DNA from 3 places in the Streptomyces sp. NPDC053069 genome. Region 3 is predicted to be linked to each of the others. Evidence: riboswitches for the same ligand, from Rfam matches in the RefSeq annotation. Region 3 holds a riboswitch; each other region holds the start of a gene.
What was found. A riboswitch is a leader RNA that binds a small molecule or an ion and turns the genes downstream of it on or off. The one in region 3 is predicted to bind cobalamin.
Positions count from the first base shown of each region.

Region 1: another riboswitch for cobalamin. It lies ahead of ACIGXP_RS05980 (ribonucleoside-diphosphate reductase subunit alpha); the one in region 3 lies ahead of ACIGXP_RS07845 (CbtB-domain containing protein).
Region 2: another riboswitch for cobalamin. It lies ahead of ACIGXP_RS10505 (HoxN/HupN/NixA family nickel/cobalt transporter); the one in region 3 lies ahead of ACIGXP_RS07845 (CbtB-domain containing protein).

Region 1 is NZ_JBITZN010000002.1:506,130-512,699, forward strand. Features, by position in the region: gene ACIGXP_RS05960 (cytochrome P450) at 1-995, shown strand, start outside; gene ACIGXP_RS05965 (helix-turn-helix domain-containing protein) at 1,018-1,980, opposite strand; gene ACIGXP_RS05970 (hypothetical protein) at 2,074-2,271, shown strand; gene ACIGXP_RS05975 (ribonucleotide-diphosphate reductase subunit beta) at 2,315-3,328, opposite strand; gene ACIGXP_RS05980 (ribonucleoside-diphosphate reductase subunit alpha) at 3,328-5,691, opposite strand; cobalamin riboswitch at 5,815-5,989, opposite strand; gene ACIGXP_RS05985 (NACHT domain-containing protein) at 6,126-6,570, shown strand, end outside.
Region 2 is NZ_JBITZN010000004.1:133,767-140,336, reverse strand. Features, by position in the region: gene ACIGXP_RS10510 (nucleoside hydrolase) at 1-485, shown strand, start outside; gene ACIGXP_RS10505 (HoxN/HupN/NixA family nickel/cobalt transporter) at 482-1,561, opposite strand; cobalamin riboswitch at 1,590-1,780, opposite strand; gene ACIGXP_RS10500 (ArsR/SmtB family transcription factor) at 1,859-2,203, shown strand; gene ACIGXP_RS10495 (glycoside hydrolase family 13 protein) at 2,297-3,964, shown strand; gene ACIGXP_RS10490 (DUF4142 domain-containing protein) at 3,961-4,677, opposite strand; gene ACIGXP_RS10485 (DUF6445 family protein) at 4,954-5,649, shown strand; gene ACIGXP_RS10480 (HNH endonuclease family protein) at 5,783-6,460, shown strand; gene ACIGXP_RS10475 (cytochrome C oxidase subunit I) at 6,570-6,570, opposite strand, start outside.
Region 3 is NZ_JBITZN010000003.1:176,625-183,194, forward strand. Features, by position in the region: gene ACIGXP_RS07815 (ABC transporter permease) at 1-889, opposite strand, end outside; gene ACIGXP_RS07820 (TauD/TfdA dioxygenase family protein) at 886-1,782, opposite strand; gene ACIGXP_RS07825 (class I SAM-dependent methyltransferase) at 2,396-3,001, shown strand; gene ACIGXP_RS07830 (histidine phosphatase family protein) at 3,234-3,815, shown strand; gene ACIGXP_RS07835 (hypothetical protein) at 3,834-4,172, opposite strand; gene ACIGXP_RS07840 (CbtA family protein) at 4,319-5,071, opposite strand; gene ACIGXP_RS07845 (CbtB-domain containing protein) at 5,094-5,315, opposite strand; cobalamin riboswitch at 5,352-5,495, opposite strand; gene ACIGXP_RS07850 (hypothetical protein) at 5,688-6,089, opposite strand; cobalamin riboswitch at 6,151-6,272, opposite strand; gene ACIGXP_RS07855 (methyltransferase family protein) at 6,302-6,570, opposite strand, start outside.

The DNA of each region.
Region 1 (6,570 bases), on a different contig from region 3:
ACGGGCCGGTGATGGAGGAGGAGGCGCACGCGCTGACCGGGCGCTGGCGGCCCGGCGAGACCATCGACTGCACCTCTGAGTCCTTCCGGGTGGCCGTGCGCATCGCCGCCCGCTGCCTGCTGCGCGGCGAGTACATGGACGAGCGCGCCGAGCGGCTGAGCGTCGACCTCGCCAGTGTCTTCCGGGGCATGTACCGCCGCATGGTCCTCCCCCTCGGACCGCTGTACCGGCTGCCGCTCCCGGCCAACCGCGAATTCAACCGGGCACTGGCCGATTTGCATCTGCTGGTGGACGAGATCGTCGCCGAGCGGAGGGCATCTGGTCAAAAGCCGGACGATTTGCTGACGGCATTGCTGGAGGCAAAGGACGACAATGGCGACCCCATCGGGGAACAGGAGATCCACGACCAGGTCGTCGCGATACTCACCCCCGGCAGCGAAACGGTGGCGTCCACGATCATGTGGCTGCTGCAGGTTCTCGCGGAACACCCGGAACACGCCGAGAAGGTACGGACCGAGGTCGAATCCGTGACCGCCGGTCGGCCGGTCGGATTCCAGCACGTTCGCGCGCTCACGCACACCAACAATGTCGTCGTCGAGGCCATGCGGCTCAGGCCCGCCGTATGGATATTGACGCGGCGCGCGGTGACCGACACCTCGCTCGGCGGCTATCGCATTCCGGCCGGAGCGGACATCGTCTACAGCCCCTACGCGATCCAGCGCGACGCCCGCTCCTACGACCGGCACCTCGACTTCGACCCCGACCGGTGGCTGCCGGAGCGGGCCAAGGACGTGCCGAAGTACGCCATGAGCCCCTTCAGCGTGGGCAACCGCAAGTGCCCCAGCGACCACTTCTCCATGACCCAGCTGAGCCTGATCACCGCGGCGGTCTCGGCGAAGTACCGCTTCGAGCAGGTCGCCGGGTCGAACGACGCCACCCGCGTGGGCATCACGCTCCGTCCGCACAACCTGCTGCTGAGGCCGATGCCTTGGTAGGCCACCTGGTACCGGCGCACGCTCAGGCGGCCTGAGGGCCCCGGAACGTGCGCCGGTAGGCGTTCGGGGTGGTGCCGAGCGCCTGGACGAACTGGTGCCGCAGCGCCGCCGCCGTACCGAACCCGGTGCGCCAGGCGATCTCGTCCATGGTCTCGTCCGTGCCCTCCAGCAACTCCTGGGCGCGCAGCACCCGTTGGCGCAGGATCCACCGGTAGGGCGTGGTCCCGGTCTCCTGCTGGAAACGGCGCGCGAAGGTGCGGGGCGCCATGTGGGCACGGGCGGCCAGCTGTTCCACGGTCACCTCCTGGTCGAGGTGCTCCTCCATCCACACCAGCACCTCGCCGACGGTGTCGCACGGGGCCTTGGGCAGCGGCCGCTCGATGTACTGCGCCTGCCCGCCGTCCCGGTGCGGCGGTACGACCATCCGGCGGGCGATCTTGTTCGCGACCTCGGGTCCCTGCTCCTTGCGCACGAGATGCAGACAGGCGTCGATCCCGGCGGCGGTGCCGGCCGAGGTGATCACGGGATCCTCGTCGACGTAGAGCACGTCCGGCTCGACGGCGACCGTCGGATACCGGCGGGCGAGCTGCTCCGCGTGATGCCAGTGCACCGCGCACCGCCGGCCGTCCAGCAGCCCCGCCGCGGCCAGCAGGAACACGCCGGAGCAGACGCTGAGCACCCGTGCCCCCCGCTGGACGGCGCGCCGCAGGGCCTCCAGCAGCTCCTCCGGGTACTCCCGTACGGCATAGGTCTCCCCGGCCGGGACGGCGATCAGGTCGGCCTCCTCCAGCCGCTCCAGCCCGTAGGGGGTGGACACGGTGAACCCGCAGTGGGTGCCGAGGGTGGGCCCCTCGGCGGAGACCACGGCGAAGTCGTACACCGGCAGCCCCTCGTCGCTGCGGTCGATGCCGAACACCTCGCACACGACACCCAGCTCGAAGGGATGCACCCCGTCCAGCAGCACGGCGGCCACGTTCTTCAGCATGCTGCCAGTGTGCCGGATCAGTGGCAGCAATTCGAGGGTGTACGGCAGTCCTGCCACTCACGGACGAGGAGTGTTCCGCGCGACAGTGAGGGCATGAACGGAAACCAGATCCAAGGCCTCATCGGCATGCTCGCCACCTTCGGGATCCTCGTCCTCATGATTCTCCCGTCCGCGATCGGTGCCGTGCGGGAATGGAGCATCGACCGGCAGCTCAGGCGGGCGGAGCACGGCGAAGGGGAGGCGGCGCCGAACCGCCCCCACAGCCGTCACGGCGTGGCCCACCCCGCCTGAGGGAACACCTGCGCGAGCCCCGTGTGCCGAAGCAGCGGGACGGTCAGAAGTCCTCGTCCAGGTCGACCGTGCCCTCCACGGCGACCTGGTACGCCGACGGGCGGCGCTCGAAGAAGTTCGTCAGCTCCTGGACACCCTGCAGCTCCATGAAGGAGAACGGGTTCTCCGAGCCGTACACCGGTGCGAAACCGAGGCGGGTGAGGCGCTGGTCGGCGACGCACTCCAGGTACTGCCGCATCGACTCGGTGTTCATGCCCGGCAGGCCGTCACCGCACAGGTCGCGCGCGAACTGCAGCTCGGCCTCGACGGCCTCCTTGAGCATGTCGGTGACCTGCTGCTGGAGCGCGTCGTCGAACAGCTCCGGCTCCTCCTTGCGGACGGTGTCGACCACGTCGAAGGCGAAGGACATGTGCATCGTCTCGTCGCGGAACACCCAGTTGGTGCCGGTGGCGAGACCGTGCAGCAGACCCCGGCTGCGGAACCAGTACACGTAGGCGAAGGCGCCGTAGAAGAACAGGCCCTCGATGCACGCGGCGAAGCAGATCAGATTGAGCAGGAAGCGCCGGCGGTCGGCCTTCGTCTCCAGGCGCTCCAGCTTCTCGACCGAGTCCATCCACTTGAAGCAGAACCCGGCCTTCTCCCGGATGGAGGGGATGTTCTCGACGGCCGCGAAGGCCGCCGCCCGGTCGTCCGGGTCGGGGAGATAGGTGTCGAGCAGCGTCAGATAGAACTGGACGTGCACGGCCTCCTCGAAGAGCTGCCTGCTCAGATACAGGCGCGCCTCGGGCGAGTTGATGTGCTTGTACAGCGTCAGGACCAGGTTGTTCGCGACGATCGAGTCGCCCGTCGCGAAGAAGGCCACCAGCCGGCCGATCAGGTGCTGCTCGGCCGCAGTCAGCTTCGCGAGGTCGGCGACGTCCGAGTGGAGGTCGACCTCCTCCACGGTCCAGGTGTTCTTGATGGCGTCCCGGTAGCGCTCGTAGAAGTCCGGGTAGCGCATCGGGCGGAGGGTGAGTTCGAAGCCCGGGTCGAGGAGGTTCTGGGGACGGGTGGACATTACTGGCAGGCCTCGCAGGACTCGGGGTTTTCCAGGGAGCAGGCGACCGCGTCGGGATCGGCGGCCTGCTGGACGGGGATGGTCTTCTGTGTCTGCGCCTGGGCGGCGCGGGCGATGCGCGTCGCGGGCCGCGAGCGCAGGTAGTACGTCGTCTTGAGCCCGGACTTCCAGGCGTACGCGTACATCGAGGAGAGCTTGCCGATGGTCGGCGTCTCCATGAAGAGGTTGAGCGACTGCGCCTGGTCGAGGAACGGGGTCCGCGCCGCGGCCATGTCGATCAGGCCGCGCTGCGGGATCTCCCACGCCGTGCGGTACAGGGCCCGTACGTCGGCCGGGATCCACGCGAAGTCCTGCACCGAGCCGTTGGAGTCGCGCAGCGCCTCACGGGTCCGTGCGTCCCAGACGCCGAGCTCCTTCAGATCCTTCACCAGGTACGAGTTGACCTGCAAAAACTCACCGGACAGCGTCTCGCGCTTGAACAGGTTCGACACCTGCGGCTCGATGCACTCGTACGCGCCCGCGATGGAGGCGATGGTGGCGGTGGGCGCGATCGCCAGGAGGAGCGAGTTGCGCATGCCGACGGCCGCGATCCGCTCGCGCAGGGCCGCCCAGCGCTCCGGCCAGGTCAGCTCCACCTCGTAGTGGTCGGGGTGCAGCACACCGCGCGCGGTACGGGTCTTCTCCCAGGCCGGCAGCGGGCCGTTCCGCTCGGCGAGGTCGGCGGAGGCCTCGTACGCGGCGAGCATGATGCGCTCGGCGATCCGCGTGGACAGGGCCTTGGCCTCCGGGGAGTCGAAGGGCAGGCGCAGCTTGAAGAACACGTCCTGCAGACCCATGGCACCGAGGCCGACGGGCCGCCACTTGGCGTTCGACCGGCCCGCCTGCTCGGTCGGGTAGAAGTTGATGTCGACCACACGGTCGAGGAAGGTGACGGCCGTGCGGACCGTCTCGTCGAGGCGCTGCCAGTCGATGTCACCGCCGCTCACGAACGCACCGAGGTTGACCGACCCCAGGTTGCAGACCGCCGTCTCCCCGTCGTCCGTGACCTCCAGGATCTCGGTGCAGAGGTTGGAGGAGTGGACGACATGGCCGGGCAGGGCGGTCTGGTTGGCGGTGCGGTTCGCCGCGTCCTTGAAGGTCATCCAGCCGTTGCCGGTCTGCGCGAGGGTGCGCATCATCCGGCCGTACAGCTCGCGGGCCGGGATCGTCTTCTTCGCGAGCCCCGCCGCCTCGGCCTTGCGGTAGGCGGCGTCGAACTCCTCCCCCCACAGGTCCACCAGCTCCGGCACGTCCGCCGGGGAGAACAGCGACCACTGTCCGTCGGCGTTGACCCGGCGCATGAACTCGTCCGGGATCCAGTGCGCGAGGTTCAGGTTGTGCGTACGGCGGGCGTCCTCACCGGTGTTGTCGCGCAGCTCCAGGAACTCCTCGATGTCGGAGTGCCAGGTCTCCAGGTAGACGGCCGCGGCGCCCTTGCGCCGGCCGCCCTGGTTCACGGCCGCCACCGAGGCGTCCAGGGTCTTCAGGAACGGCACGATGCCGTTGGAGTGCCCGTTGGTGCCGCGGATCAGCGAACCGCGGCTGCGGATCCGGGAGTACGACAGACCGATGCCGCCGGCGTGCTTGGAGAGCCGGGCCACCTGGTGGTAGCGGTCGTAGATGGAGTCCAGCTCGTCCAGCGGGGAGTCGAGGAGGTAGCAGGACGACATCTGGGGGTGGCGGGTGCCGGAGTTGAAGAGCGTGGGGGAGGACGGCAGGTAGTCGAGGCGGCTCATGAGCCGGTAGAGCGCGGCGACTTCGTCCAGGGAGCGGACACTGTCGTCCTCGGCGAGGCCTGCGGCGACCCGCAGCATGAAGTGCTGGGGGGTCTCGACGACCTTGCGGGTGAAGGGGTGCCGGAGCAGATACCGGCTGTGCAGCGTGCGCAGCCCGAAGTAGCCGAAGCGGTCGTCGGCGCCCGTGTCGATCAGCGCGTCCAGCCGCGCGGCGTGCACCCGCGCGAACTCGGCGGTCCGGTCGGCGATGAGCCCCTCCCGGTGTCCCACGGCCACGGACTCGGTGAAGGACGTCACGCCCTGCGAGGCGGCCTCCGCGCGGATGGTGAGGGTCAGCAGCCGGGCGGCCAGCCGGGAGTATGCGGGGTCCTCGGAGATGAGCCCGGCGGCGGCCTCCGTGGCCAGCTCCCGCAACTCCGCCTCGTCGGCGTTCGCCGACCGGCCACGCAGGGCGGCGGCGGCGACCCGGCCGGGGTCGGTGTCGGGGAGGTCGGCGGTCAGCTCGGTCAGGGTCCGCAGCAGCGCGGCACCGGGACCGTCGGTCTCCAGGCCGTCGGCTGAAGCCGGGTCTGCTGGCGCGATGGTCACGTGGGGCTCTCCCTCGCTCGGCACGGGGGCCTGGCGGAGGGCGGGGGCAGCCACGAGCGCACACGGCGTCGCGTCCACCGGCCCACTCCACGAGGCCCGGACGTCTCAGGGCACACCGGCCGGACGGCCGGGTGCGCTGTCGGCAGGTCCTCGGACTGACTCCTGTGCACGGCGTTCAGGGAACGGACACACACAAGTACACCGTTGCGGGACAGTTCCGGATTCGCACCGGATTCCCCTGCGGCGACAGCGAGGATGAGCATACATCTAGTGCCGGGCTGTCAGGTCACCCCCAGATGTTGTGTCTGTTGTGTGGTGCGGTGGCTTCGGAGGGTCAACTTCCGAGTTGCAGGGCCCGGCTGGAGTGTTTCCATGGAAGAAGGTGCCCCGCGGGTCCTTCGTGCCGAGAGCCGGCCTCGGAAGGAGAACGCACCATGACGAGGATCGTCCGTCATCCGCCGGGCAAGGTGCGGCCTCGCAGCGCGCCGATGGCGACGCTGGAGGCGAGACACGTGTGGCGCCGGGTCAGGCGGTTCTTCCTGGTCCACTGGCACCATCTGACCATCAAGCTGGAGGCCCGCCGGGACACCACCCGCCCCAAGAACTGGCGCAGGTGGTTCTCGTACACCAACGCGATCCGGGTTGTGTGGCTGATCCTCCTGACCGCACTCCTCGCCTGGGCCGCGGAAGGTCTCTGGATCCTGTTCACCCATCACACGACCGCGTTCGAGCAGTGGCGGAGGAGGTCGAGCACCGGGTTCGACTCCGTGCTCCGCTTCGTCGGTCCGCTTCTCGCCGCTTCGGTGGCCGCCGCTTTCTTCCTGTTCTTCTGGTACAGCTGGAGCAAGCGGCGCTACGTCGCCAAGGCGCGCAAGCACC
Region 2 (6,570 bases), on a different contig from region 3:
CGGCGGCGATCCTGCTCACCGCCGGGGTGCCGATCACCATGTACGGCCTGGACGTCTTCATGCAGGTCGTCGTCGACGCCCCGGACGTCCACCGGCTGCGCACGAGCAGCGACCCCGGCACCCGGCTGGCCGGCGAACTCCTCGCGCACCGGCCGACCACGCAGGGAGAGGCCCCGGAGGCGGAGGAGGCGGGCGGCCTCGGCGACGCGGGCGCGGTGTGCGCGGTCGCCGACCCGGCCGGCATCACCACCCGGCTCCTGCCCGTCGAGGTCTCCCTGGCCCCGGGCCCGACCCGGGGCCAGACGATCGTCGACCGCCGCCCCCGCCCCGGCGAGTCCGAGATCCACGAGGGCAAGCGCGAACACGCCCTGGTGGACGTGGCGTTGCAGGTCGACGTGGACCGGTACGTGAAGCTGTACCTGGAGACCGTGGAGCGCCAGGGGGTGGCGTTCGGATCATCCCGGCGTCCGAACGACACCCCCTAGTCGGCGGCGGGCTTCGCCGTCCAGCGTTCCTCCACCCGCGCGACGCGCCAGTACGACAGTGCCGCCGCCCACACCACCACGAACAGGCCGACGATGAGATAGCCGACGTTGTCCAGGTCGAGTCCGGCGATCCAGCCCGTGACGCCGTCGTGCAGACCGAACTTCTCGTGCAGGACCCCGACCAGCTCGATCGTGCCGATGACGAAGGCGACCGCGATGGACAGGCCGGTGATGGCGAGGTTGTAGAAGACCTTGCGGACGGGGTTGGAGAACGCCCACTGGTAGGCGAAGTTCATGAAGGTGCCGTCGAGGGTGTCGAACAGGCTCATGCCGGCGGCGAAGAGCAGCGGCAGGCAGAGGACCGCGTACCAGGGCAGGCCGGCGGCGGCGCCCGAACCGGCCATCACCATCAGCGTGACCTCGGTGGCCGTGTCGAAGCCGAGCCCGAAGAGGAAACCGAGCGGGAACATCTGGCCGGGCCGGCTGATCGATTTGGTGAGGCGGCCGAGGATCCGGTTCATGAAACCGCGCGAGTCCAGGTGCTGTTCGAGCTCCCGCTCGTCGTACGCCCCGCCGCGCATCGCGCGGAAGACCCTGAGGATGCCCACCAGAGCGACCAGGTTCAGGGCCGCGATGAGGTAGAGGAACGTGCCGGAGATCGTCGTTCCCAGGAACCCGAGCACCTGGTGGGTCCGCGAGTGCTCGTCCATCACCTTGCCGGCGAGCTGCGTACCGCCGGCGATCAGCACCGCCAGCACGACCACCACGCTGGAGTGCCCCAGCGCGAACCAGAACCCCACCGACACCGGCCGCTTCCCGTCGGCCATCAGCTTGCGTGTGGTGTTGTCGATCGCGGCGATGTGGTCGGCGTCGAACGCGTGCCGCATACCCAGGGTGTAGGCGGTGATGCCGAGGCCGATCCCGAAGACGTCGGTGCCGACCCTGTAGTGCTCGGGCACGACCAGCAGGAAGAGGATCCCGAAGGCGACGACGTGCAGGGCGACGATCACCGTCAGCAGTCCCGCCGTCTTCAGGGTGTCCTCGCGCCGCCAGCGGAAGGAAGCAGCATCGGCCATCGGGTTCACGCTCCAGCACCTCGTGGATCACTTCGTGAGCTGCCGTGGCCGGTCTCCTGGCTTACGGGGTGGTGCGCTCTTCGGTCCCTGCCTTCCCAGCCGTACGACCGACCAGTGGCCCGGCTGCTGCCGGACGGGACCGGAACTCCCCGGTCACAGTGGCGAGGGCCGCGTCGACTTCTCATCGACTTCCCGAGCACCACGGCCCGCCCACCGTACGGGCGGGAGCGGTGCACTGCATAGCTGCGCACCCGTGCAGGTATTCAAGATCACAAAGCCACCTGCGAGGATGACGCCATGCATCTCGTGCCTGCCGACCGAGCCGACCGGCGCACCATCGACGGTCACCGGGTGTGCGAGGCGATCGCCGCCATCGGTGACGCGGACCGGGTGCGCACCTGGGCCGGCCGCTTCTCGCTGCTGGCCGACGCCAACCGGCTCGCCCTGCTCCTCGCCCTGCACCGCACCGGCCCGCTCGCCGTCTCCGACCTTGCCGTGGCCACCGGAATGAACGATCCCGCCGTCTCCCAGGCCCTGCGGCTGCTGCGGGCGGCGGGCGTCGTGGCCGGGGAGAAACAGGGACGGGTGGTGCGCTACCGCGTGGTGGACGCCGAGCTGCGCACGGTGCTGGACCTCTGCTGAGGTGCTCCCCTCGGCCCCCCATGCGAAGGTTCCCTTTCCGGGTCATGTGGACAGATTTGTACTGTCGTCCACCTCCCCCTGAAGGGATCCCGTATGGCCCCTGTGGCAGACCGCTCCCCGGACCTCTCCTCCAAGAACCCCGACTGGTGGCGTCAGGCCGTCATCTACCAGGTCTACCCCCGCAGTTTCGCCGACGCGGACGGCGACGGCCTCGGCGACCTGCGCGGCATCACCCAGCGCCTGAGCCACGTCGCCGGCCTCGGTGCCGACGCCCTGTGGCTGAGCCCCTTCTACCCGTCGGAGCTGGCCGACGGAGGCTACGACGTCGCCGACCACCGGGACGTCGATCCCCGCCTCGGCACCCTGGACGACTTCGACGCCCTGGTGGGCGAGGCCCACCGGCTCGGCCTGAAGGTCGTCGTCGACATCGTCCCGAACCACACCTCGCATCTGCACCCCTGGTTCCAGGAGGCCCTGCGCTCCGCCCCCGGCTCCCCGGCCCGCGGCCGCTATGTCTTCCGCCCCGGCCGGGGCGTGCACGGCGAACTGCCGCCCAGCGACTGGCAGTCCGTGTTCGGCGGCAGCGCATGGAAGCGCGTCCCGGACGGCGAGTGGTACCTCCACCTCTTCGCTCCCGAACAGCCCGACCTCAACTGGGACAACGAGGAGGTCCGCGCCGACTTCCGCTCCACCCTGCGGTTCTGGTCCGACCGGGGCGTCGACGGTTTCCGCATCGACGTCGCCCACGGGCTGGCCAAGGACCTCACTGAGCCGCTGCGGGACATCGGGGACCTCGGTGCCACCGGCGAGGCGGCCCTGCCGCACGTCCCGCCGGGCAGCCACCCGTACTGGGACCGCGACGAGGTTCACGAGATCTACCGCGACTGGCGCAAGATCCTCGACGCCTACAGCCCGCCGCGCACCGCCGTCGCCGAGGCCTGGGTCCCGGGCGCCCGCCGTGCCCTGTACGCCCGCCCCGACGAACTCGACCAGGCCTTCAACTTCGAGTACCTGGAGACCGGCTGGGACGCGGAGGAGCTGCGGCAGGTCATCACCGACTCCCTCGCCACCGCCCGGGCCGCCGGCGCCTCCGCCACCTGGGTGCTGTCCAATCACGATGTCGTACGGCACGCCTCCCGCCTGATGCTGCCGCCCGGCACCGACCCGGCGGCCTGGCTGCTGTCCGGCGGCACGGCGCCCGCGATCGACACCGGGGCGGGCCTGCGCCGGGCCCGCGCCGCGACCCTCCTCATGCTCGCGCTGCCCGGATCCTCGTACCTCTACCAGGGCGAGGAACTCGGTCTGCCGGAGGTCGCCGACCTGCCCGCCGCGGTCCTCCAGGACCCGATCTGGGAGCAGACCGGCCATGTCCGCAAGGGCCGCGACGGCTGCCGGGTGCCGCTGCCGTGGACGCGGAGCGGACCGTCGTACGGCTTCGGGCGCGGCGCGGCCTGGCTGCCGCAGCCGGCGTCCTTCGCGTCGTACGCCGTCGAGGCGCAGACGGGGGCCGAGGGCTCGACCCTGGAGCTGTACCGCACTGCCCTGCGGCTGCGCCGCAAGCTGCTGGAGGGCGAGACGCTGACCTGGACACCGGACGCGCCCGCCGGCGTCCTGGACTTCACCCGCTCGGACACCTGGCGCTGCGTCACGAACCTCACCGCCGACCCGGTGCGGCTGCCGCCCGGGGAGGTGCTGCTGGCCAGTACGCCGCTCGACGGGAACGCGAACCTCCCGCCGGACACGACGGTCTGGCTGGCCTAACCGACGGTCGGGCTCGGGCTCGGTCCCGAGCCCGTGATGCCGTTGATGTCGACGGGTGTGGAGGTGGGGCTCGGGGGCGGGGTGAGGACCACCTCCGGCTGGCCGGCGGCCGGGGGCGGCGGGGTCAGGTCGGAGTCGGGCAGCTTGGGCGGGGTCGTCTGCTGGAACAGGGTCTGGTCGAAGTCGACCAGGCCCGTCTTCTCCATCACCGTCATGTGGTCCAGAACCGTGTTGTTGGCCTGGTCGGCGAGGGCGCGCACCAGCGCGTTCTTGGTGGTCGACCGGATCTTGGAGATGGTGTTGAAGATCGAACCGTGCGTCATCCGCAGGATGTTGGCGAAGTCGCTGTCGAACTTCTTGCCGCTGTCCGCCTTCAGCTGGCTGACGAAGCCCTGCTGCTGGGGACTGGGCAGGTTGGGCAGCGTGATGTTCAGCATCGGCGCGATCTTGCGGCAGGTGATGTCCAGCGCCGCGTGCCCGTCGACCAGGTGCTTGCTGGCCGTGATGACCGCCGGAGTGGTGCCCTTCTGCAGCCCGATCTGGCCCACCGGGTACTCCCACAGACCGGCCGCCCGCACCTTCACCACGAAGTCCCGGTCCTGCTCGGTGAGCGGTCCCCACTGGGTGTTGGCGATGATGCGGTCCTGGGCGGTGGTGACCTTGTTCAGGCCGAGCATGCTCGGATAGGCCAGGGCCACGAGGGTCATGGCCATCGCACCGCCCACGAAGAGGGTTCCCGTCGCGTTCCGCGAAAAGCGCACCGTGCCTCCTGCCCGGTCGTGGATCCGCCCACGGTGACGGCGTGGGGCGGTTCGGACGCACAGCAGTACGTACGGGGAAGCGATTCGTCTCGGTGGTTCGGGTAAAAACTCCCGGACGGCCAGGTCCGGTTGCCGATTGCCATGTGTTGGTGTGCATGACACATGGTTGGTCAAACGTTGACCGGTCTCCGGGAGAAAGCAGCCGAAACACGGTCCTAGATTCGCCGCATGTCCCCGCAGCCCCCGCCCCGCACGCCCGCCTCCCGCACCCCCCTCCCCGTCCTCCCCTACCGCAAGCCCACCAGGGACCGCGACTACTGGGTCCTGGACGACGCCCTGCCCGAGATCGACGCCGTACGGGAGCGGTGCCTGGCCAAGGACGACTGGGTCAAGGGCTACCCGTACACCTCCGAGACCTGGCCCGGCCTGCGCGCCATGCCCGGGCTGGAGCCGCCCGAACTCGCCCATGTCGAGCGTCTGGTGAAGAAGGCCACCGGGGCGAAGGAACTCTGGGTGCAGCAGGCGCCCGGCGGCGGCACGCTGAACCACAACTGCGTCCAGGTGGTCGGCGAGGGTGAGAGCGAGCCCCGCCCGCACACCGACTCCCGCGCCCTGTGCCGGTACGCGGCCGTGCTGTATCTGAATCCCGGCGTCCCCAAGGACTGCGGCACCGCCTTCTACCGCCAGTCACTGCCCGGCGGCCGGCTCGGCGGCAACATCGTCCAGGCCCCGCACAACAACCTCGTCGAGGCCCTGGGAACCCGTTTCGTGCCCGGCGACCACTTCGAGGAAGACGTCCGCGTCCCGCACAAGTACAACCGCCTGCTCCTCTACAGCGCCAACCTGGTGCACAGCGCGACCCGTTACCACGGCACGACGCTGGAGGAGAAACGGATGACGGCGGTGTTCTTCTGGATGGCATGAGGCGTCTGCCCTGACGGGCTTCCCCCATCGGGGGGTCCTTGGCACACCTGTACGGTGAACAGTGGCGTCCATGTGGCTCATTCATTCGAGTCGAATCCCTCGAACGAGGTAGCCGGCGTCAACTCTGCTTGACGTGATCAAGAACCTCAGATGGGCCGCCCTCGCGGTCGCACTCCTTGTCGTGCCCTTCATGGCACCCACTCCGGCCCAGGCGCAGAGCCGTTCCGCCGTGACGTACATCGTCCCGGTCGCGGCGGCGGTTCACGCACTCCCCGTCGCCGCAGAGGTGCGGACCGGGTATCAGCGCACCAGCTTCAAGCACTGGAATGCGGGCAAGAACCCGACCGACGGCTGCAACACGCGAGCCGAGGTGCTTCTCGCGGAGGCGGTCGACCCGCCTCTGGTCCTTCCGGGGTGCAAGCTGTCCGGAGGCCGCTGGTGGTCGTACTACGACGCCAAGTGGATCACCTCGGCCGCCGCCCTGGACGTCGACCACATGGTGCCGCTGGCCGAAGCCTGGGACTCCGGGGCGTCGCAGTGGACGGCGGAGCGGCGCGAGGCCTATGCGAACGACCTGGACGTCCCGGCCTCACTCGTCGCCGTGTCGGCGGCCTCGAACCGCAGCAAGGCCGACCAGGACCCGGCCGAGTGGCTGCCGCCGGCAGTCGACGTCGTGTGCCGGTACGTCTCCGAATGGGTCGGCACCAAACTCCGCTGGGGACTCACCGCGGACGCCGTCGAACTCGAAGCGCTCAACCAGCTCGCGGAGGCGTGCCCCGATACGACCGTGACCTACCAGCCCGCTCCCTGAACCCCGACGGGCCCCGGAACGATCCGGGGCCCCTCGCCCGTGCGAACCCGGAGCGCACCGTGGGGCTCCTCGGCGGGCAGCAGCACCTCCGCCGCTGCACGGGTTCCCGT
Region 3 (6,570 bases):
ACGCCTCATAACCCGGGCGCCACCGCAGCAGCACCCGCTCGAGTACCCGGACGAACTGGTCGGCGAGCAGACCGAGGAGCGAGTAGATCACCAGCCCCACGAAGACCTGGTTGGTCTGCAGGTAGGTCTGCCCTTGCGTGATGAGGAAGCCGAGTCCCTTGTCGGCGTTGACCGTCTCGGCGGCGACGAGGCCCAGCACGCTGTATGCGAGGGAGAACCGGAGTCCGACCAGGAACCCCGGCAGGGCCCCGGGCACCAGCACTCGCGTCACGATGCGCCATGTGCCCGCGCCCGTCGTGCGCGCCATCTCGATCAGGCGCTGGTCGACGCCCCTGATCGCGGCGAACAGATTGAGATACATCGGGACGCCTGCGCCGAACGAGATCAGCAGCACCTTGGTGAGCTCGTCGATGCCGAACCACACGATCATCAGTGGCAGCACCGCCAGCAGCGGGATGGTGTTGAGGACCTGCACCAGGCCGTTGAACAGGTACTCGCCGCTGCGCAGCAGCCCGCCGAGCACTCCGGTGACGATGCCCACCGTCAAACCGATCAGGAGTCCGATGCCGGCCCGTTGCAGCGAGATGGCCACGTCCGGGCCGAGCACGCCCTGCTGCCACAGGTCGGCGGCGGATTTCACGATGGAGGTCGGCGCCGGAGCGTATGTCTTCGCCAGTACGCCGGCTCGGGCGAGAACCTCCCAGGCGACCAGGATCACGACCGGGGTCGTGTAGATCCCGAGCGGCCAGCGGAGGCGCTCGCGGAGTGAGCTGAGCGGTGTCCGGCGGCGGGTGTCGCGGGGCAGGAAGACCTCGCGTTCCCGCGTGCTCGGCGACTCGGCGTCGGCGGTCTGGGGGACGGCCGGCGCCGTGAGGCGGATCTCGGTCATGCGACCGCCTCCAGGACGCCGGTGTAGTGCGAGGCGTCGCCGACGAGTTGCCGGCTGCGGCGGCCGTCGACCCCGACCGGCACGTCGCCCGCCACCGTCACCCGGTTGAGGCGCCGCGGGTGGTCGTCGTAGTTGTCCACCCCGTAGTGCTGGGTGATCCGGTTGTCGAAGATCAGCAGCTGGCCGGGGGACCAGGTCCAGCGCAGGATGTTCTCCGGACGTGTCACATAGGACTGCAGGATGCGCAGCAGATCGGCCGAGTCGCTGCTCGGCAGGCCGACGATCCGCTGGGCGAAACCGCCGATGAACAGGCCGCGTTCGCCGGTCAGCGGATGCACCCGCACGACCGGGTGCTCCGCCTCGTAGGGCGCCGAGACGAAGACCCGGTCGTACTCCTGGCGCAGCGCCGTCGTGGCCGGAGGACGGGCGTAGTCGTGCTGGTTGGTGTGCACGACGCGCAGCGAGTCCGCGAGAGCGCGGAGCGGTTCGGGCAGGTCGCGGTAGGCCGCGGCGGCGTTGGCGATGAGCGTCTCGCCGCCGTACGGCGGGATCGCGAGGGACCGGAGGGTGGTGACCTGCGGCGGGTTGACCACGAAGGTGACGTCCGTGTGCCACGCGTCGGCCTTGGACGTCTCGCTGTCGACGGCGAGCACGTTCGTCGTGCCATCGGCCGCCGGTATGTTCGGGTGAGCGGTGGTGAGTTCGCCGAACCACGCGGCGACGCGCTCCTGACCGGCGTTGTCGAGGTTCACCTGGTCGAACACGATGGCCTTGTGTTCGTTGAGGGCTTCACGGAGCGCCGTGACCGTCGACGGGTCGCTCGGGGCCGTCAGGTCGACGCCCTCGACGACCGCGCCGATACGGCCGGTCAGCTTGCGGATGGACACAGGCATGCGGAGGTCCTTGTCGGGGAGGCGGGCGCAGCACGGGGTGCTGGAAGATGAGGAGTTGGAGTGCACGGTCGACCGGCGCGGCCGGGACACCGCGGTTCGGGTGGCCGTCGGGTCGCGATGCGGGAGGAGCGGAACGACGGCGTCGAAAGCACCTGATGCAGGTCAGGGCGACCGCTCATCCGGTCGTGGAGAAGAGCCGGAGAAGGGGACGATCAGGAGGCGGGCACAACGGTCCTCAAGGAGACCGTGTGACGACGTGCCGGCTCAGCGACAACAGAACGCGCTGGAGACGTGCGCCAGATCGATGTGGCGCCGCCGAGTGAGGTCCACGCGCGGGTTCATGGGACCGGAGTTCAGCAGAGGTCCGTGGCACTGGTCAAGGACTTCCCGGACGGGTCTTGCATCGCGGACAGGGACAACCGTCGTATGTCCGGAGCCGGGCGGCCGTGTGCCATGGTGAGCGCATGGCCAGTGAGATCAGGTTCGAGCCCGGCCTCTACCGAGGCACCGCCGAGTACTACGACCGGTTCCGCCTCCCCTGCCCCGATCAGATGATCGCCGACCTCGCGCGCCGGGCGGCACCGTCGGGGCACGGACGCCTGCTCGACCTGGCATGCGGCACCGGCCAGCTCTGGTCCGCGCCAAGGCGGACGTTTCCGGCGCGGCCCACATCCGGACGATCACCGTCGGCGCCGAGGATCTCCACGCCGAACCGGGAAGCTTCGAGCTGATCGTCATCGGCAATGCGTTCCACCGGCTCCCCCGCGACCTGGTCGCGCAGCGCGCCCACGGCTGGCTGAAACCCGGCGGCTGTCTCGCGCTGTGCTGGTCGACCGGTCCGTGGACGGGGCCCCGGGACTGGCAGCGGGCGCTCTCCAGCATGCTGCGCAGATGGCAGAACACCCTCGGCGCGGCCGGCCGCGTGCCCGCCGGCTGGGAGCAGGCACGGAAGCAGGATCCCGACCACGATGTCCTGTCACGTGCCGGGTTCGAACCCGCCGGACGGCACGAGTTCTCCGTCGAGCACCGCTGGACGATCCGTGAGCTCGCCGGGTACATCCGGTCGACATCGTTCCTGCCGCCCGCGGTGCTCGCGGAGCACGCCGGCACGTTCGACGCCGACCTCACCGCCGAACTCGGCTCCTGCGCAGCCGACGGCCACCTCTGCGAAACGGTCGGCTACGCCTACGAACTGGCCCGCAAGCCGGCTCCCGGATGACCGCCCTCCGGTCCGGGCGTTCGCTTCGCAGAACCGCCGGATGCCGTACCACCGCGTCGAACAGACAGCCCTGTGTGTGGGGCACCGCGGTGTCCGGCCGGGTGTGGCCGGTCGGGCCGGAAGTGGGCGGTCGGGGCGCACGGAAGGCATGCGGTGGATGTTATGTTCGCGGCCGCGCGGGCCGTACCGGCCGGGGCCCGCGTCCCAGGACGAAGGCAGCAGGAGCATCCGCGTGACCAGCCGAGTTCTTCTCGTCTCCCCCGCCACCAGCGCGTCGTTGCGGCAGGCGCGGTTCGACGACGGCGGCTCGCTCGACGCCGTCGGCGCGGTACGGGCCCGGGCGGCGGCCGGGTCGCTGCCCGCCGCGGAGCGTGTGGCCGTCTCTCCGGGCGCGCGCTGCCGGGAGACGGCCACGGCGCTGGGCCTCGACGGCGTGCCGGTGCCGGAACTGGCGGGGCTCGACGTGGGCCGCTGGCGGGGCCGCACCCTTGAGGAGGTGGGGGCCGCCGAGCCGGAGGCGGTGGGCCATTGGCTCACCGACCCCGGCTGCGCCCCGCATGGTGGTGAGTCCGTGCAGGACCTGTGCGGAAGGGTCGCACGGTGGCTGGCCGACGTGCAGGCCGTGGCGGGCCGTACGGTCGCCGTCGTCGAGCCGGAGGTGGTACGGGCGGCCGTCGGCGGCGCGCTGGGGTTGCCTGTCACGGTTTTCTGGCGCCTCGATGTGCCGCCGCTGACCGTGACCGAACTCAGCGGCCGGGCCGGGCGCTGGAATCTGCGGCTGGGGCGTCCGCTTGCCGCGCCGGACGCCGATTAGGCGCCGCCGGCCGGTGGTTCAGTCTGCCGAAGCCCGGTGACGGCGCAGCAGCGCCGCTATCGCGCAGCGCAGGCAGGTGCCGTCGTCGCCCGGCTCCATGGCTTCGCGGTCGGGGCATGTCGTCGGCGCCGGATGGGACCGTCCCCGGCAGCCGTCCCCCGAGGCCGCGATCAGCATCTCCAGGTCGTGCAGCAGCTGTTCGGTGCGCTTGGCCTGCTGGGCGAGCACCCGCACCCGGGCGCTCTGGCCGCCGATCTGCCGTCGGCTGGCGACCAGTTGCTCGTATTCCCTCGGGGTGAGGGCGACCGCGTCGCGGCCACCGACGGTGATCCGGCGGGGCTGTGGGGCTCTGGCCACTCGGTTCCTCCGCTCCTCGCCCGGGCATCCGCCTCCGGTCCGCCGCCGGATTCCCTCGCCCTGCCGGTGAACCCGTGCGCCGGTGTCCGGAGAACGCCAGAGGGCCCCCGGATGATTCCGAAGGGCCCTCTGTTGTCCGGAAGGGGTCAGTGCGCGGCCGGAACCGCTCGCCCGCTCTCGGCCGTCGTCGGCTTGGGGCTCAGCAGCCGCTCGGCCAACTCGCCGAAGAGGAGGCCGAATCCGCCCCACAGAGCGGCCTGGATGCCCAGTGCCGAGAGCCGGAACCGCCACAGCAGGGTGGCCGGGAAGCCCTTGGGGACCTCGTTGACGACAGGCAGGAACTGGTAGGCCAGACCGATCACGACGGCGAACGCGGCCACCGCGACGACCGTCGCCCACCAGGTGCCCAGACGGGGAGCCAGGCGCTTGCCCAGCAGGGTGGCGGCGACCGCCAGCAGGACGCTGAGCAGCATCATCAGGAAGTACAGGGTGGTCCGCCTGCCGATGGTGTCGGGCTCGCCGACCGACGGCGGGTTGGCCGGGTACTTCAGGAACGGCACGACGTACACGGCGAGGAGGGCGCAGCCCGACAGCAGCAGCGCGGTGGCGCGCGGGCTGAAGCGGCCCACGCGGCCCAGGGCGAAGCAGAAGGCGAGCGCGGCGATCCCGCCGAAGGCGACCCCGTACACGAGGACACCGGTGGCGAGGCCGGCGGTGGACTGCAGGGAGCGGGAGACGACTTCCATCTCGTGCTCGTGGGAGTGGGCCTCCTCGAAGCTGATCGCCTTGTCGACGCTCGGCTCACCGAGGACGTACGCCACGACGAGGGCGAGCATGCCGGCCGCGAGGCCGGCGAGCATGCCCCGTACGAGGAGGTTCCGTACGGTTGCGGAATTCATGGGCGGGCGGTGTCCCCTCGCCTCAGTGGCAGGGGAAACCGAGCAGGTGTCGGGCGTCGTGCACCCACTCGTGGACGTCCGTGCCGTTGAGCACCGAGGTGGCGCCCTGCTCGGCGCCGACGAAGTAGAGCAGGATCAGCATGAGGATGCCGAAGAAGACCGCCCAGGGGGCAATCGCCTTCAGTGGCAGCTTGGCGGGTACGACGGGGGTGGTGGCTGTCGGCTGGGCGACGGTCTGCGCCATGGCAGAACCTCCTCTGGGAGTTCGCGTCCCATCTCGGTGGTGCACAGGACGACGGCCACGGGTCTGACTCACGGGACGCCGCGGGGGCGTCTCGCACACAGTGGCGCGACCGTGCCGGATTCCCACCGGCTTCCGTCTCGCCGTCGTCGATATCGGACAGACCGTACCGCGTGCCGCGCGCTCGGCCAAGACCGCCTGCCCCCGCCGTGATCTTCCTCTCCCAGCAGGCGGGACAGGACGAGGCCGGTGGGGCGGCAGCGCAGGCAGGGCCCACATCAACGGCGCCCGGGGGCAGTTGCGCACGGCCGTGTCGGTGGCGCGCACCGGACGGTGGCGACCTGCGCCGGCTCGGTGCCGTACCGGACCCCTGGGTCAACGGGGATCCGCACGGCGCCGTGGCGGCGTGAAGGCGTACAGGTCGAGGATGTCCGGCTGGGGAGCGACGCCCGGGCCACCCGCCCGTACCCACGTCACGATGTCCTCGGTCGCATCCGGGTCGTTGACAAGTCCGAGCCAGACCGGCCGCGCACCGGCGGCCCGGCCCGCGGTGGACGGCTGTACGACGATGACGTTGGCCTGGTCGCACACGTCGAGGCAGTCGGAGATGCGCACCGGCACCTCCGCCCGCAGCCGTGCGGTCTGCGCCTGGTGATCAACCCCCGTCACCTTGGGGCTGCCGCAGCAGCAGTCCCGGCACACGACGACCCGGCACGGCGCCGCAGCGCTCCCCGTCCCCGCTCCGCCGGACGCCTCTTCCGCCGGCCTCTCGGGCACGCCCATGTCACTCCCCTCCCGGGGAGATCCGCCCCGGTGTGCGTCGAGGAGGCGACCGCGTGAGTCTCTGGCTCCCGGGTCGTCGCCCGCCCGGCCTGCCCGCCCCGGGCGGAGCGGAGGCCTGCCGGAACTCGCTCACCGGTCACAGTGGCGGGACCGCGCCGGATTCACACCGGCTTCCTCGGACCGCCGTCGCCCTATGTCGCAGGTCATCATGCCATCACCGGTGGGAGCGCCGCGTGTACCGTCACCGCTCCCGCCCTCCGACGGCGGCCGGAGCGACGACCGGGCCGGGGGGTGTCGTTCGGATCATCCCGGCGTCGCGGGCCCTGGCGCTGCACGCTGCCCGCGGCGCGCCGGCCGACCCGGTGGGCCGTGCGGCGTATGTGGGGGATCAGGGCCGGGACTTCGGCGCGGTAGGCGTCGTAGGCGGCGCCGAACCGCCGGGCCATCAGGCGGTCCTCGACCCGGACCCGGCGCA